Regions from separate parts of the Variovorax sp. RCC_210 genome, predicted to be linked through region 1. Evidence: riboswitches for the same ligand, from Rfam matches in the RefSeq annotation. Region 1 holds a riboswitch; the other holds the start of a gene.
The links. Region 1 has a riboswitch for manganese ahead of mntP (manganese efflux pump MntP). Riboswitches for the same ligand answer to the same signal wherever they lie in the genome.
Positions count from the first base shown of each region.

Region 2: another riboswitch for manganese. It lies ahead of AB6807_RS11060 (TMEM165/GDT1 family protein); the one in region 1 lies ahead of mntP (manganese efflux pump MntP).

Region 1 covers NZ_JBFUPJ010000001.1:1,044,286-1,051,759, reverse strand. The annotation lists gene AB6807_RS05075 (efflux transporter outer membrane subunit) at 1-1,062, shown strand, start outside; gene AB6807_RS05070 (FMN-dependent NADH-azoreductase) at 1,059-1,817, opposite strand; gene AB6807_RS05065 (LysR substrate-binding domain-containing protein) at 1,947-2,873, shown strand; gene AB6807_RS05060 (serine hydrolase domain-containing protein) at 3,066-4,532, shown strand; gene mntP (manganese efflux pump MntP) at 4,563-5,132, opposite strand; yybP-ykoY riboswitch at 5,137-5,310, opposite strand; gene AB6807_RS05050 (hypothetical protein) at 5,440-5,643, opposite strand; gene cysS (cysteine--tRNA ligase) at 5,821-7,182, opposite strand; gene gcvA (transcriptional regulator GcvA) at 7,417-7,474, opposite strand, start outside.
Region 2 covers NZ_JBFUPJ010000002.1:643,948-651,421, reverse strand. The annotation lists gene lptC (LPS export ABC transporter periplasmic protein LptC) at 1-388, shown strand, start outside; gene AB6807_RS11070 (SDR family oxidoreductase) at 391-1,173, shown strand; gene AB6807_RS11065 (RNA-binding protein) at 1,274-1,834, opposite strand; yybP-ykoY riboswitch at 2,097-2,275, shown strand; gene AB6807_RS11060 (TMEM165/GDT1 family protein) at 2,292-2,855, shown strand; gene AB6807_RS11055 (homoserine O-acetyltransferase) at 2,993-4,171, shown strand; gene metW (methionine biosynthesis protein MetW) at 4,168-4,758, shown strand; gene AB6807_RS11045 (YigZ family protein) at 4,778-5,365, shown strand; gene AB6807_RS11040 (ion transporter) at 5,310-6,290, opposite strand; gene AB6807_RS11035 (polymer-forming cytoskeletal protein) at 6,429-6,950, shown strand; gene AB6807_RS11030 (DUF72 domain-containing protein) at 6,979-7,474, opposite strand, start outside.

The DNA of each region.
Region 1 (7,474 bases):
ACCACCTATGCCGTGCAGGCCGGCATCACCTCGTACGAGCTCGACTTCTTCGGCCGTGTCGATGCCGGCGTGAAGCAGGCCGGCTCGCAGGCGCTGGCCAGCGAGCGCGACCTGGCGGCGGCGCGCATGAACCTGGTGGGCGAGGTGTCGAACGCCTACCTCACGCTGCGCGCCGACCGTGCCCTGCTGGCGCTGGCCGAAGGCGACTTCGGCAACCAGAGCGAAAGCACCCGTGTCATGCAGCGCGCCCGCACGGTGGGCGGCACGTCGGACCTGAACGTGCTGCGTTCGCAGTCGCTGGTGGAGCGCGCCAACGTGCAGCGCGAAGAGTTCCGCATGCGCGTGGGGCAAGACCTGCAGTGGCTCTCGGTGCTGGTCGGCCAGCCCGTGCCGCCGACCATCGGCATGCAGCGCCCCTGGCCCGAACGCTCGGTGGCCGACGTGCCCGTGGGCCTGCCCGCCAGCCTGCTGCAGCGCCGCCCCGACCTGCTGGCCGCATATGCGCGCGTGGAGGCCGCCAACTCGGGCGTGGGCGCGGCGAAGGCGGCTTTCTATCCGAGCTTTTCGTTGACGGCGGTGGCGGGCGGGCTGAGCACCGAGTTTTCCAGCCTGCTGAGCGCGGGCAACCGCAGCTGGGCCACGGTGCTGGGCGTGTCGCTGCCGATGTTCGACTGGGGCCGCCGCTCGGCCAACCTGAGCGCCAACGAAGAGCGCCTGGCCGCCGCCATGGCCAGTTACGAATACGCGGTGCAGCAGGCGCTGCGCGAAACGGCCAACGCGCTCATCGCCGACAGTCACCTGCGTCCGCAGATCGTCGCGCAGCAAGCGCGCGTGCAGGCGCTGGACAAGGTGGCCTCCATTTCTCGCACGCGCTTTCGCAACGGGCTGGAAGACTACTTCGCCGGCGCCGACGCGCAGCGCGAGCTGTACCTGGAGCAGCGACAGGCCATCGAACTGCAGCTCAAGCAGGCGGTGAACACGGTCAACCTCTACAAGGCGCTCGGTGGCGGGTGGGACGACGTGCCCGCGGGCGCGGTCGCTTCATCCGCCGCACCGCGCTAGGCCTGCACACCTGATGCCGACGCGCTGGCGTTGCCCGACAACGCGGCATGGCCCGGCGCCTGCCTGCGCATGGCCGAGCGCAGCAGAAAGTCCGCCAGCTCATCGACCCGCGACTCGGCGCGCCGCAGCGACTGCGCCAGTTGCTCGCCGCCGAACTCGTCGGACTCCACCGCCGCCTCGAACACATCCGTGATGCCGATGTAGCCCAGCGCCGAACGCACGCTGGCCTCGGCGTGGTTCAGGTGCGCCACGCGCCCGCCGGCGTCGTAGCCGTGGTCGCCGCGCGCGCCCAGCAGCACCACGCGCTTGCCCGCGTCGGCCAGCAGCGGCCAGTACGGCACCGCGCCGCGCGAGCGGTCGAACCCGAAGGTGCGGCCCACGCGCACGATGTTGTCGATCCACGCCTTGAACTGCGCGGGCACGCTGAAGTTGTACATGGGCAGGCCGATGACGATCACGTCCGCGGCGATGAGCTGGTCGACCAGCCGATCGCTTTCGGCGAGCGCCTGCGCCATCCACGGTTCGCGCGCGGCCTGCGGCGTGAACGCGGCGTGGATCCATCGGCCATCGACGTGCGCGGGCGGGTGCTGGCCCACGTCGAGGTGCTCGACGGTATCGCCGGGCCGTGCATGGCGCCAGCGGTCGACGAAGCGCGCCGACAGGCGGCGCGTGTGCGAGCCGTGCGGGTCGGTGCCGGAGCGGCCCGGGCGGGCGCTGGAATCGATGTGCAGCAAGTGGAGGTTCGGGGTCTTCATGGGTGAGTGCATGTGTTGCATGGGGTGCATGAGGTGCATGTGCTGGAAACGGGGCGCTGCCACAATGGCCGCGCAGGCCATGAATCTAGGGTTCGGGGCCGCCCTTCACAAACGACCATTTCTCTGCCGATGGAAGAAACCAGCTCACCTGTTCGCCCTTCACGGCGGTTGCCGCCCTTGTTGGCGCTGCGCGCGTTCGAGGCCGCGGCCGCGCACCTGAGCTTCCAGCGCGCGGCGCTCGAGCTGTCGGTCACGCCGTCGGCCATCAGCCACCAGGTGCGCGCGCTGGAAGACACGCTGGGCCAGCCGCTGTTCGTGCGGCTCACGCGCCAGCTCGCGCTCACGCCCGCGGGCAAGCGGCTGTTCGACGACCTGCGCATGGGCTTCAACGTGCTCGAAGCCGGCATCGCCAGGCTGCGCCGGCCCGCCGCGTCGCAGGCTGTCACGCTCAGCACCAACACCGCCTTCGCCGCGCGCTGGGTGCTGCCGCGCATGGAGGCGTTTCGCAAGGCATGCCCCACCGTCGAGCTGCGCCTGCATGCGAGCGACACGCTGGTCGACCTGGCCCGCGGCGATGCCGACATCGCGGTGCGCTCCGGCAGCGGCCAGTGGCCGGGGCTGGTGTCGCGCGAGCTCATGCCCGAGCGCTACGCGCCGTTGTGCAGCCCCATGCTGAAACTGAAGCGCGCGGCCGACCTGCCGAAGCATCGCCTCATTCATTGCGACTGGCAGCCGCAGGCCCTCGCACCCGCCGTGTGGCCGCGCTGGTTTCGCGAAGCGGGCATCGCAGCGCCGAGAGCGCGTGCGATGAAGGCCGCGGGCCTGTCGTTTTCCGATGAGACGCACGCCACGCTGGCCGCGCTCGCGGGCCATGGCGTGGCGCTGCTGAGCCTCACGCTGTGCGCCGAAGAGCTGCGCAGCGGCGCGCTGGTGCAGCCCTTCGGTCCCGCGCTCGACACGGGCAGCTACTTTCTCGCGACGGCGAATGGGCGGGAGAACGAACCGGCGGTTCGTTCGGTGTGGGACTGGATCGCGTCGCAAGCAGCGGGGGTTTGAAGCAACGCAGGAATACGAGCTTGCATTTCGTCACGCTTCTGAAGGAGACTTCCACGCCATAACAAGTGAGGAGAGTTCATGCAGAGGTTGGCTCGCGTCCCCCTTGCCCTTGCGGCAGGCGCACTTCTTGTAATAGCTTTGGCCTCATGCGGAGGCGGCGGCGGTGGGGGCGGCGGCGGCGGTGCCGGCATCTTGCCTGTCACCGGCGTGGCGCCTCCTCCAACCACCGGTGCACCCGCCCCTGAACTCCCCGCACGCGAAGCTCTCATTGCCCGCGCGCGAACCTACGAGCTCAACACGCCGTACGTGCCGCCGCCCGGCGACCCGCTCGAACACAACACCTCCGGCTACGCCAAGGCGATGTGCTCCGCGGCCTTCATCACCGGGCTCGACCCCGACGTGGCCGCCGACAGCGTCGGCTACTTCACCGGCCCCTACGCGCAGCGCGCCAAGGTCGGCAAGCCGGTGGTCGACCGCGACAAGAAAGAAGTTCGCATCACCATCCCGAACGGGCCCACGCTGGTGGCGCGCTATTTCGGCTCGCAGGGCTGCATCACGCTGCCGCCGGGCAAGGACGGCGTGTTCTTCACGCCCGTGACCGTCACCAGCACCCTGCCCGACCCCGCGAGCCAGCCCTGGCCCATGGGCAACGTCACGCCCACCGATGCCGCGCCCGGCATCGACACCGCCAAGGTGAGCCAGGCGGTCGATGCGGCCTTCGAGGTGTCGGGCGCCTACACCGCGGCCTTCGTGGTCACGCACAAGGGGCGCATCGTCGGCGAGCGCTACATGAACGGCATCGGCGCGACCACGCCGCTGGAGTCGTGGTCGATGGGCAAGAGCGTGACTGCAACGCTGCTGGGCACGCTCATCAAGCAGGGCGTGTACCAGCTCGACCAGCCGGCGCCCATTCCCGAATGGCAGTCCGACGGCGACAAGCGCAAGGAGATCCGCATCTCGGACATCCTGCACATGTCGAGCGGCCTGCGCATCAAGGCGCCGGACGATCCGGACTTCGACCCCAACGGCACCTACCCCGACCACGTCTACTTCTACACCGGGCGCATCAACGCCTTCAACTACGCGGCCACGCGACCGCAGCAATGGCCGCCGAACACCGTGGGCCGCTACCGCAACACCGACCCCGTGCTGGCGAACTACCTGGTTCGCCTGGCGGTGGAAAAGCGCGGCGAGGAGTACCTGTCGTACCCGCAGCGCGCGCTGTTCGACAAGATCGGCATTCGCACCATGACGCTGGAAACCGACCCCTACGGCAATTTCCTCGCGCAGGGCTACGACTTCATGTCCGCGCGCGACTGGGCACGGCTGGCCAACCTGTACCTGCAGGACGGCGTGTGGAACGGCGAGCGCCTGTTGCCCGAAGGCTTCGTCAAGTTCGTGAGCACGCTCGCGCCGGCCTGGGCGGCGGACAAGCGCCCCATCTACGGCGGCTTCTTCTGGCTGAACGGCACCAGCACCTTCCCCGTGCCGACAACCGCCTACTACATGCTGGGCGCGGGCGGACAGGTGGTGCTCATCGTGCCGTCGCACGACCTGGTCGTGGTGCGCATGGGCTACGACAAGGGCGAGCAAGCCTCGGTCGCGAGCCTGCGCAAGGCGCTGGCGCTGCTGATGCAGGGCATTCCGAGCTCGCAGTGAAACGAGCAAGGCGGGTGGTCGGGGCTGGCCTCAGGCCAGCCCGTTCAGGTGCTCGTACAGGATCAGGAAGCCGATGCCGATCAGCACCACGCCGCCCACGATTTCCGCGCGCTTGCCTATTACCGCGCCCAGCACGCGCCCGACCATCACGCCGATGGTCACCATCGTCATCGTGGCCAGGCCGATGGCCAGCGCGGTCCAGGCGATGTTCACGTTGATGAAGGCCAGCCCCACGCCCACCGCCATCGCGTCGATGCTGGTGGCGAAGCCGGTGATGGCAAGGGTCCAGAAGGAGTTGCGGTCGGGCTTGTCGTCGACCGCGTCGGGCGCGCCGAAGCCCGCCCAGATCATGCGCAGGCCCAGCACGCTGAGCAGCGTGACGGCGATCCAGTGGTCCCATTTCGCGACGTAGCTCGCGGCGGCCAGCCCCGCGGCCCAGCCGATGACGGGTGTCAGCGCCTCGATGACGCCGAAGATCAGCCCGGTGCGCAAGGCCTCGCGCCAGGAGGGTTTGCGCAAGGCTGCGCCTTTGCCGACGGCCGCGGCGAAAGCATCCGTCGACATGGCGAATGCAAGAAGGATCGTGGAGGTGATGTTCATGTGGGAGTCGCAAGCAAGGCCGGTTCAAGACGCCGCGGCGCACGAACCCGCCGGCCAAAGCCGCGCTCGTGCACCACTGGTCTCGCCAACCTGTCGGTTGCTCACGCCACGGTCGCAAGGTGCGACCGAGTATGTTGACGTGAGCGCTTCCGAAGTCCGGAAGCCGGCTACTCCCCAAGGGAGCGGCGATTCTAGACTGCCTTTTTCGATGCCTGTGTGACAGCGCCTGCACAGGCGGCAGGGCTATGCGGGCAGCCACGAAAAAGCCTCCCGCAGGAGGCTTGGCGAAAAAGCGCGAAGCGCGCCTTCAGGGCTTCTTGGTCGTCAGCAAGGTATTGACGACGTAGCCGTCGCGGTACACGCCTTCGATGGTGCCTTCCACCTTGTCCGTGGAATGGGCCGCCACGTACTTCTCATCGCCGGTGCGATAGACCACGATGGTGCAGGACGAGCGCTTGCTGAGCGTGCGGGCCACGCCAGTGGCCTGGCGCAGGGTAGGGTATGTCTCCATGAATTTCCTTGTCTTCTTCTAGTGCCCGAGATGGTAATCGCCACGTAATTAAATCGTTTACAAAATTGTTTCAAGTCGCCAACGGGCCAAAGACAGAATGCGGCAATTTTGTGACTTTGTTATCGGCAATAAGCAAATCGACTTGAAGGGCGACGCCGACATGCTTGACAGGCCAGGTCAACCCGGCGGGCTTTCGCCGTCGTTCGCCTGCCATCCACGCAGCCTCAGCGCCTCGCGAAGACGGTCGGCCTGCGCCCAGTCCTTGCGAGCACGGGCCGCCTCGCGCTGAGCGAACAGCGCGGCAATCCCGGCCGGAACCTCGGGCACGAGCGGCACCCATTCGGCCAGCCGCAAACCGAGCACCACATCGAACCGATCGACCGTTGCGCGTCGCACCTCGGGCGGCAACTCGCTGCGTACCAGCTCCCACAGCACGGCCAATGCGCGCGGCATGTTCAGGTCGAGGTCGACCTCCGCCTTGAAGCGCGCCACGAACCTGTCGTCGGCGATGCCGCCGCGCGGCCAGCTCGCATATGTCTTGCGCAGCCGGTCGAGCGCGGACTGCGCCGAGCGAATGGCCTCGTCGGTGAAGCGCAGTGTGCTTCGGTAGTGCGCGCCCAGGCACAGGTAGCGGTACGCCAGCGGGTCGATGCCCTGGTCCACCAGCGTCTGCAGCCGCACGAAGTCGCCGGTGGTCTTGGCCATCTTGCGGTCGTCCAGCGTGAGGAAGTGGCCGTGCATCCAGAAGTTGGCGAGCCGGGTTCCGTGGCATGCCTGCGTCTGCGCGATCTCGTTGCTGTGGTGCACGGCCACATGGTCTTCGCCGCCGCAATGGATGTCGAACCACGGCCCCAGGAATTTCGCCGCCATCGCCGAGCACTCGATGTGCCAGCCCGGAAAGCCGCGGCCCCAGGGGCTGTCCCATTCCATCTGGCGCCTGGCATCCGCCGGGCTGAACTTCCAGAGCGCGAAGTCGCAGGCGCTGCGCTTGTCGCCCATGGCAACGCGGGTGCCCGCACGCAGGCCCTCGCGCGACAGGCGCGCCAGGTGGCCGTAGTCGTCCTGCAGGGTCGTGTCGAAATAGATGCCGTCGGCGGTGCGGTAGGTGAAGCCCTTGCGCTCCAGTTCGGCAATGAACGCCAGTTGCTCGGGAATGTGGTCGGTGGCGCACGGCCATGCCGTGGGCTCCAGCAGGTTCAGGGCGCGCCAGTCGGCCTGGAAGGCGGCGGTGTAGCGCTGCGCGATGGCCCACGCGGACTCGCCGGTGCGCCGGCTGCCCTTCTCCATCTTGTCTTCGCCCTCGTCGGCATCGGACACGAGGTGGCCGACATCGGTGATGTTGACGACGTGCCGCACCCGGAAGCCGTTCAGCTCGAGCACGCGGCGCAGCACGTCTTCGAAGACGTAGGTGCGCAGGTTGCCGATGTGCGCGTGGTCGTACACCGTCGGGCCGCAGCAGTACAGGCCGACGTGCTCGGGCTGCAATGGCGCGAAAGGCCGCAGGGCGCGCGACCAAGTGTCGTACAGGACGAGAGGCATTGGGCTTTCCTGGAGAGTGAGAACTTGCCAAACAAAAAGGCCACCGGTCTTGCGACGGGTGGCCCTGAGGAACGCGGACGTGAGTTGTGATTCGCTAGCCGCAAGCACCCCTTGGCCGACCGAGACAGCATGCGCATGCGCGCACGAAGCGGGCATTCAGCAGGCGGAAGGTCGGGGTTGCGGGAGCGAACATGAAAGTCATCGTAGCGTCGGGCACCGGTCGGGTCAACGCCTTCAGCCCAGGGGACGCAGCTCGCGCACCCAGTCGAACACCGCCGCCACGGCAGGCTCT
Region 2 (7,474 bases), on a different contig from region 1:
CACCATGGAAGTCGACCAGGTGCGCGTGCGCTCGGTCTCGCCCGAGGGGCTGGTGACCCGCGCGACGGCGAACCGGGGCCTGTCGAATTCCGACGGCAGCGAGATCCAGCTGTTCGGCAACGCCATCGTCATCCGCGACCCGGCCGTGGCGCCCAACGGCACGCCGCTGCCGCGCCTGGAGTTCCGCGGCGAGTTCCTGCATGCCTACGTGGACACCGAGCGCGTGACCTCCAACAAGCCCGTGACGCTCATCCGCGGCACCGACAAGTTCACCGGCGACACGCTCGACTACGACAACCTGAGCGGCGTGGCCAACCTGAACGGGCGTGTGCGCGGGGTGCTGATTCCGTCGGCGGCCGCCGGCGCGGCACCGGCGAAGAAGCGCTGAAGATGGCTGCATCTCCCCTTGTTTTCATCACCGGCGCATCGAGCGGCATCGGCCAGGCCATGGCCGCGAGCTTTCATGACGCGGGCTACCGGCTGGCGCTGGTCGCACGCCGCACGGCGGAAATCGAAGCGTGGGCGCAGGCACGCCACATCGGCGCGGACCGCTATTGCATCTACAGCGCCGACGTGGCGCAGATCGACAGCATCGTGGCCGCCGGCAATGCCTGCATCGCGCAGCAGGGGCTGCCGGACGTGGTGATCGCCAATGCCGGCATCAGCGTGGGCATCGACACCGCCGAGCGCTCCGACCTCGACGTGCTGACGCAGACCTTCGCCACCAACAACGTGGGGCTGGCGGCAACCTTCCACCCCTTCGTGAAGGCAATGGTGCAGCGCGGCAGCGGGCGGCTGGTGGGCATCGGCAGCGTGGCGTCCATTCGCGGGCTGCCGGGGCATGGCGCGTACTGCGCCAGCAAGGCCGGCGTGGTGGCGTACTGCGAAAGCCTGCGCGGCGAACTGCACGGCAGCGGGGTCAAGGTGGTCACGCTGTGCCCGGGCTACATCGACACGCCGCTCACGCAGGGCAACCGCTACGGCATGCCCTTTCTCATGCAGCCGCAGGACTTTGCCGCCCAGGCGCTGCGGGCCATCGAATCGGGCACCAGCTACCGCGTGATTCCATGGCAGATGGGCGTGATCGCCAAGATCATGCGCATGCTGCCCAATGCCGTGCTCGACCGGGCGGTGCAGGGGCGCGGGCGCAAGAAGCGCAGCGGGGAAGCCTGAAGCCAGGCTGCGCGCTGCATCGGGCCGGACGAAAGGGCCCGCCCATGAAAAAAGGCTCCCGAGGAGCCTTTTGTCTTTTTGTGCGTTGGAGTTGCAGGGCTCAGTAGCCGCTGTTGCCGCCGCCGCCGTAGCCACCGCCACCACCGCCGCTGCGACCACCGCCGCCACCGCCACGGGGGCCAGCGCCGTAGGGGCTGCGGAAACCGCCATCGCCTCCACCGCCGCCGCCGCCACTGCGGCCACCGCCGCCGCCGTAGCCGCCGCCACCGGAACGGCCACCGCCGCCACCGCTGCGATCGCCGCCACCGCCGCCGTAGCCACCACCGCCGCCGCCGTAGCCACCGCCACCACCGCCGCCATAACCGCCGCCGCCGCCACCGTAGCCGCCGCCACCGCTGCGCGGGGGACGTGCTTCCATGGGACGTGCTTCATTGACGACGACGCTGCGGCCGCCCAGGGGCTGGCCGTTCATGCCGTTGATGGCTGCCTGTGCTTCCGCGTCACTGCCCATCTCGACGAAGCCGAAGCCCTTCGAGCGGCCGGTGTCACGTTCCATCATGACCTTGGCGCTGGTCACCGCGCCGAACTGCCCGAAGGCCTGTTCGAGATCTCCATCGCGCACCGAGTAAGGCAGGTTGCCCACGTACAGTTTGTTGCCCATCAAGGGACTCCTATAAACACACACCAAGAAAAGCGATGGAGTCCCGAAAGCATCACTCAAACGAGAGCCGTCGAGTCGCGCGAAACTGACCGATCACCGAACTGTCTCCCCACCAAAATGAAGAGGGAGGCTCGTGCATTATGGGTGAAATATTTGAAAAGCAAGCGGGAATTTGCGTCTTGAGGTAGCACCTGTGAAAACGCCTGGAAAGCTAGCGTTCGCTTACAGAAACTAAGAATGCGCGGGCACTGCCTGTAGAATTCCGCCCGTCATTGGGGAGTAGCCGCCTTCCGATCTGCGAGAAGGGCCCGCGTCAACAGACTTGTCCTGCCCCACACGGGACATGGCGCGTGCAGTGAACACACCTGGCGAGACCTTTGACCATGCAATTTCGGAAATATGGCCGAAGGGTTGCATGGTCAATTGCGTCCTTCGGCCCAAGGAACCCCACGTCATCATGGAAGCTTTTCTCGTTGCAACCGGCGTAGTTGCGCTCGCCGAAATGGGCGACAAGACCCAACTCCTGGCCCTCTTGCTCGCAGCCCGTTTCAGGAAACCCTGGCCCATCGTGCTCGGCATCTTTGCCGCCACCATCATCAACCACGCGCTCGCGGGCGCGGTCGGCAACTACATCACGCGCTGGCTCGGGCCCGAGGTGCTGCGCTGGATTCTTGGCGGCTCGTTCATCGCCATGGCGGTGTGGATGCTCATTCCCGACAAGCTCGACGACGACGACGCCCCGGGCGTGTCGAAGTTCGGCGTGTTCGGCACCACCGTCATCGCCTTCTTCCTGGCCGAGATGGGCGACAAGACGCAGATTGCCACCGTCATGCTGGCCGCGCGCTTCACGCACGACTACTTCTGGGTGGTGGCCGGCACCACGCTGGGCATGATGCTGGCCAACGCGCCGGTGGTGTGGCTGGGCGAGAAGATCGTGCGGCGCGTGCCGATCAAGCTGGTGCACGCCATCTCGGCGGCCATCTTCCTGGTGCTGGGCGTGATCATGATCGTCGGCTGGTAGTGGCTGCCCATTGAAGGACGGGGCGATATACTGCCCCTCGCGCCGATTTGCTACAGCTTGCGGGCGCTTTATAAATCCAGCTAAAGACAGGCACGGCAGACCCGGCTCGTTTTTGGCGAGGCCGGGTTTTTTCATTCATGTCGTCCTTGTCTTCCGTGTCGTCATCTCCACCCTTGGTCGTCACCCCGCAGTCGATGCAGTTCGCGGGGCCCCTGGCCTTGCGCAGCGGCGCATCGATCAGCGACTACACGCTCGCCTACGAAACCTACGGCACCCTGAACGCCGACCGCAGCAACGCGGTGCTGGTGTGCCATGCGCTCAACGCCTCGCACCACGTGGCCGGCGTGTACCAGGGCCAGGCCCGCTCCGAGGGCTGGTGGGACAACATGGTGGGCCCGGGCAAGCCGGTGGACACCGAGCGCTTCTTCGTCATCGGCGTGAACAACCTCGGCTCCTGCTTCGGCTCGACCGGCCCCATGCACGTCAACCCCGCCACCGGCCGCGTCTACGGCGCCGACTTTCCGGTGGTCACGGTCGAAGACTGGGTGGACGCCCAGGCCGTGCTGCTCGACGCGCTCGGCATCCAGACCCTGGCCGCGGTGATGGGCGGCAGCCTGGGCGGCATGCAGGCGCTGTCGTGGACGCTGCAGTACCCGCAGCGCGTGCGCCACGCCGTGGTGGTGGCCAGCGCGCCCAACCTCACGGCCGAGAACATCGCCTTCAACGAGGTGGCGCGCCGCGCCATCGTGACCGACCCCGACTTCCACGGCGGCCACTTCTACGAGCACGGCGTCGTGCCCAAGCGCGGCCTGCGCATCGCGCGAATGATCGGCCACATCACCTACCTGAGCGACGACGTCATGAACGCCAAGTTCGGCCGCATCCTGCGCAGCGCCGTCGAGGGAGAAGCGGCGGCGCTCGACTACCGCTACTCGACGCAGGACGTGGAGTTCCAGATCGAGAGCTACCTGCGCTACCAGGGCGACAAGTTCAGCGAGTACTTCGACGCCAACACCTACCTGCTGATCACCCGTGCGCTCGACTACTTCGACCCCGCGCGCAGCCACGGCGGCCTGCTGAGCACCGCGTTCGCGCGGGCCACGGCCAAGTTCCTGCTCGTGAGCTTCAAGACCGACTGGCGCTTCTCGCCCGCGCGCAGCCGCGAGCTCGTGAAGGCGCTGCTCGACAACCGCCGCAACGTGAGCTACGCCGAAATCGACGCGCCGCACGGCCACGACGCCTTCCTGCTCGACGACGTGCGCTACATGGGCGTGGTGCGCTCCTACTTCGAGCGCGTGGCCAAGGAGTTTCAATGAGCGATCTCGACCACCAGCGGCTCATCGCCGAACTCGTTCCCCAGGGCTCGCGCGTGCTCGACCTCGGCTGCGGCGACGGCGCCCTGCTCGACCTGCTGCAGCGCGAGCGCGGCTGCACCGGCTACGGCGTGGAAATTGCCGACGGCAACGTGCTGCAGTGCATTCGCCGCGGCGTCGACGTGATCCAGCTCAACCTCGACGAAGGCCTCGCGATGTTCGACGACGCCTCGTTCGACGTGGTGCTGCAGATCGACACGCTGCAGCACCTGCGCAATGCCGAGGTGATGCTGCGCGAGACCGCGCGCGTGGGCCGCACCGGCATCGTGGCCTTCCCCAACTTCGCGCACTGGCCCAACCGGCTGAGCATCGCGCGCGGCCGCATGCCCGTGACGCGCCGCCTGCCCTACCAGTGGTACGACACGCCCAACATCCGCGTGGGCACCTTCAAGGACTTCGAGGTGCTGGCCGGCAAGAACAACCTGCGCGTGCTCGATGCCTTCGGCCTGCAGAACGGGCGCGACGTGCGCTGGCTGCCCAACGCGCGCGCCAGCACGGCGGTGTTCAGGTTCGAGCGCGGCGGCAGCTGAGCCCGCTTCGCCGCCCGCGATGAGCTTCACGCTGCCAGAGCCGGTCCACAGCGACCTGCTCATCAAGAAGAGCCGCTTCATCGGCTGCGTGCAGCCGGTGGCCGACCGCGCGGCCGCGCTGGCCGTGGTCGCTTCGCTGCGCGCCGAGCACCCGGCGGCCGCGCATGTCTGCTGGGCCCTGATGGCCGGCGGCCAGTCGGCCGCGAACGACGACGGCGAGCCCGGCGGCACCGCCGGCCGGCCGATGCTCGAGGTGCTGCGCCACCAGCAGGTCGAAGGCGCGCTCGCGACGGTGGTGCGGTATTTCGGTGGCGTGAAGCTGGGCGCGGGCGGCCTCGTGCGGGCCGACACCGATGCGGTCGCGCAGGCGCTGCTCGGTGCCACGCTCGTGCCGCTGGTGCGCCTGCGCAGCGTGCGCTGCACGGTGCCCTATGCGCTCGAGGGGCTGGTGCGCAGGGAGCTCGCCGCGGCGGGCGCGGTGCTCGAGAGCGTGGCGCACGGCGACGACGTGGCCTTCGCTTTTTCGCTGCCCGAGCCCGATGCGGATGCGTTCATCGCTCGCCTCGGCGACGCTGCGCAAGGGCGCGCCGCCTGGCCGCGGGAGTGATGCGCTTGGCCGGCACGGCAGGCACCGCAGGTGGGGGCGGCGTCATCGACAGGATGCCGCGCGAGGCAATCGGCACGGACACCGACCCAGACATCGACCCCGGCAGCGCTTCGTCGTCGGGCCCGCGCCGCGCCATCTCGGCCGTCACGATGCCGGTCGGCACCGCCAGCACGCCCCAGCCCAGCAGCATCATCACCGAGGCAATCGCGCGGCCCAGGTCGGTCTTGGGCACCAGGTCGCCGAAGCCCACGGTGGCCATGGTCGAGATGGCCCAGTAGATCGCCACCGGAATGCTGGTGAAGCCGTGCTGAGGCCCTTCGACCACGTACATCAGCGTGCCCATCACCAGCACCACCAGCATCACGAAGCCGACGAACACCGTGATCTTGCGGCGGCTCGCATGCACCGCCGACACCAGTGCGCGGTACTCCTCCGAATAGCGCGACAGCTTGAAGATGCGGAACACCCGCAGCAGCCGCAGGATGCGCACGTCGATCAGGTACGCGAGCCCCGGCGTAAGCACCGCCAAAAAGGTTGGCAGCAGCGCGAGCAGGTCGATCACGCCGTAGAAGCTGCCCGCATAGCGCGCGGGCCGCTTCACGCACAGCAGCCGCCCGATGTACTCGAGCGTGAAGAGCGCGGTGAACACCCATTCGAGCACGCCGAACACATGGCCGAAGCGCAGGTGAATGGCCTGCACGCTGTCGAGGATGACCACGCCCACGCTGGTGACGATCACCGCGATGAGCATCAGGTCGAAGAGCCGCCCCAGGCGCGACTCTGATTCGAAGATCACCGAGAACAGGCTGCGGCGCCAGCCGTGCTCGGGCTTGCCGAAACGCGCGTCGCCAAGGGCCGCGTCGGAGCCGATGGCCGCGGGGATGTTGGCGGAGATCGATGCTGTATTGCGCGAGGGGGTCGTCATCTGCCTTGGTTTCGGGTCTACTGGAAAGCCATTGTCGGTGGCGTATATCGTCTTACTCGGTTACGCCTCTTGCGCAATGAAGTACGGCAGGCCGCAAGTGCGTTCTTACGATAGTCCCTTTCCTTGAGGAGCTCCCCATTGGCTACACAGTCCCCCTTCTTCGGCAAGCGTGACCGAGACACCGATTCTTTGAACTCCCGCCCCGCTCCGCTGGTCGGCGCAGGCACCAATCTCTCGGGTACCCCCGTCAATCCCTCGTCGCTCACTGCACAGCAAGGCGGCCTGAACGCGGCAGCCGCCGCACCCGTCGCCAAGGAAGGCGGCAGCAAGCTCACCGTCGGCCCGAACATCAAGCTCAAGGGCGTGGAAATCACCGATTGCGACACGCTCGTGGTCGAAGGCCTGGTCGAGGCCACCATGGATTCGCGCCTGATGCAGATCGCCGAACAGGGCGAGTTCAAGGGCTCGGCCGAAATAGACATCGCCGAGATCCGCGGCGTGTTCGACGGCAGCCTCACCGTGCGCGAGAAGCTCGTCATTCATTCGACCGGCAAGGTCACCGGCAAGATCCGCTACGGCAAGATCGTCATCGAAGAAGGCGGCCAGCTGTCTGGCGAAATCAGCTTCGGCACCAAGCCGTCGCTGCAGGCCGCGGCCTGACCCGACCCGGCTCCCGCAGCTCCGGGCTTCAGGGCTCGGGCGGGGTCCACCCCAGGCGCTCCAGCAAGGCACCGGCCGCGGCCGGTGCTTTTTCTTTGGCGCCATTGATGAAGTACACGAACACGTCGCGCTTTTTCGGCGACGCGGCCCAGCCCTTCGCGCGCTCGGCCCAGGTGTCGAGCGCCTTCGGCGCGTAGCCGGCCTTGAGCTTGGCGTCGGCCATCATCAGCCGCGCATAGGCCACGTCCCCTTCGGGCTCCTCGAACGACGGAAACTTGTCGGCGTCGGTGAACACCGTCGACACCTTGTGCTTCTTCGCGAGCGCCTTGTATTCGGGGGTGATGAAGCTCTCGTGGCGCACGTCCATCACGTGGCGCAGCACCCGGCTGCCCTCCTTCTTCGGCAGCAGCTGCAAAAAGGCCTCGAAGTCTTCGGCATCGAACTGCTTGGTCGGCATGAACTGCCACACGATGGGCCCCAGCTTGTCGCCGAGCTCGGCCACGCCGCTGTCGATGAAGCGCGTG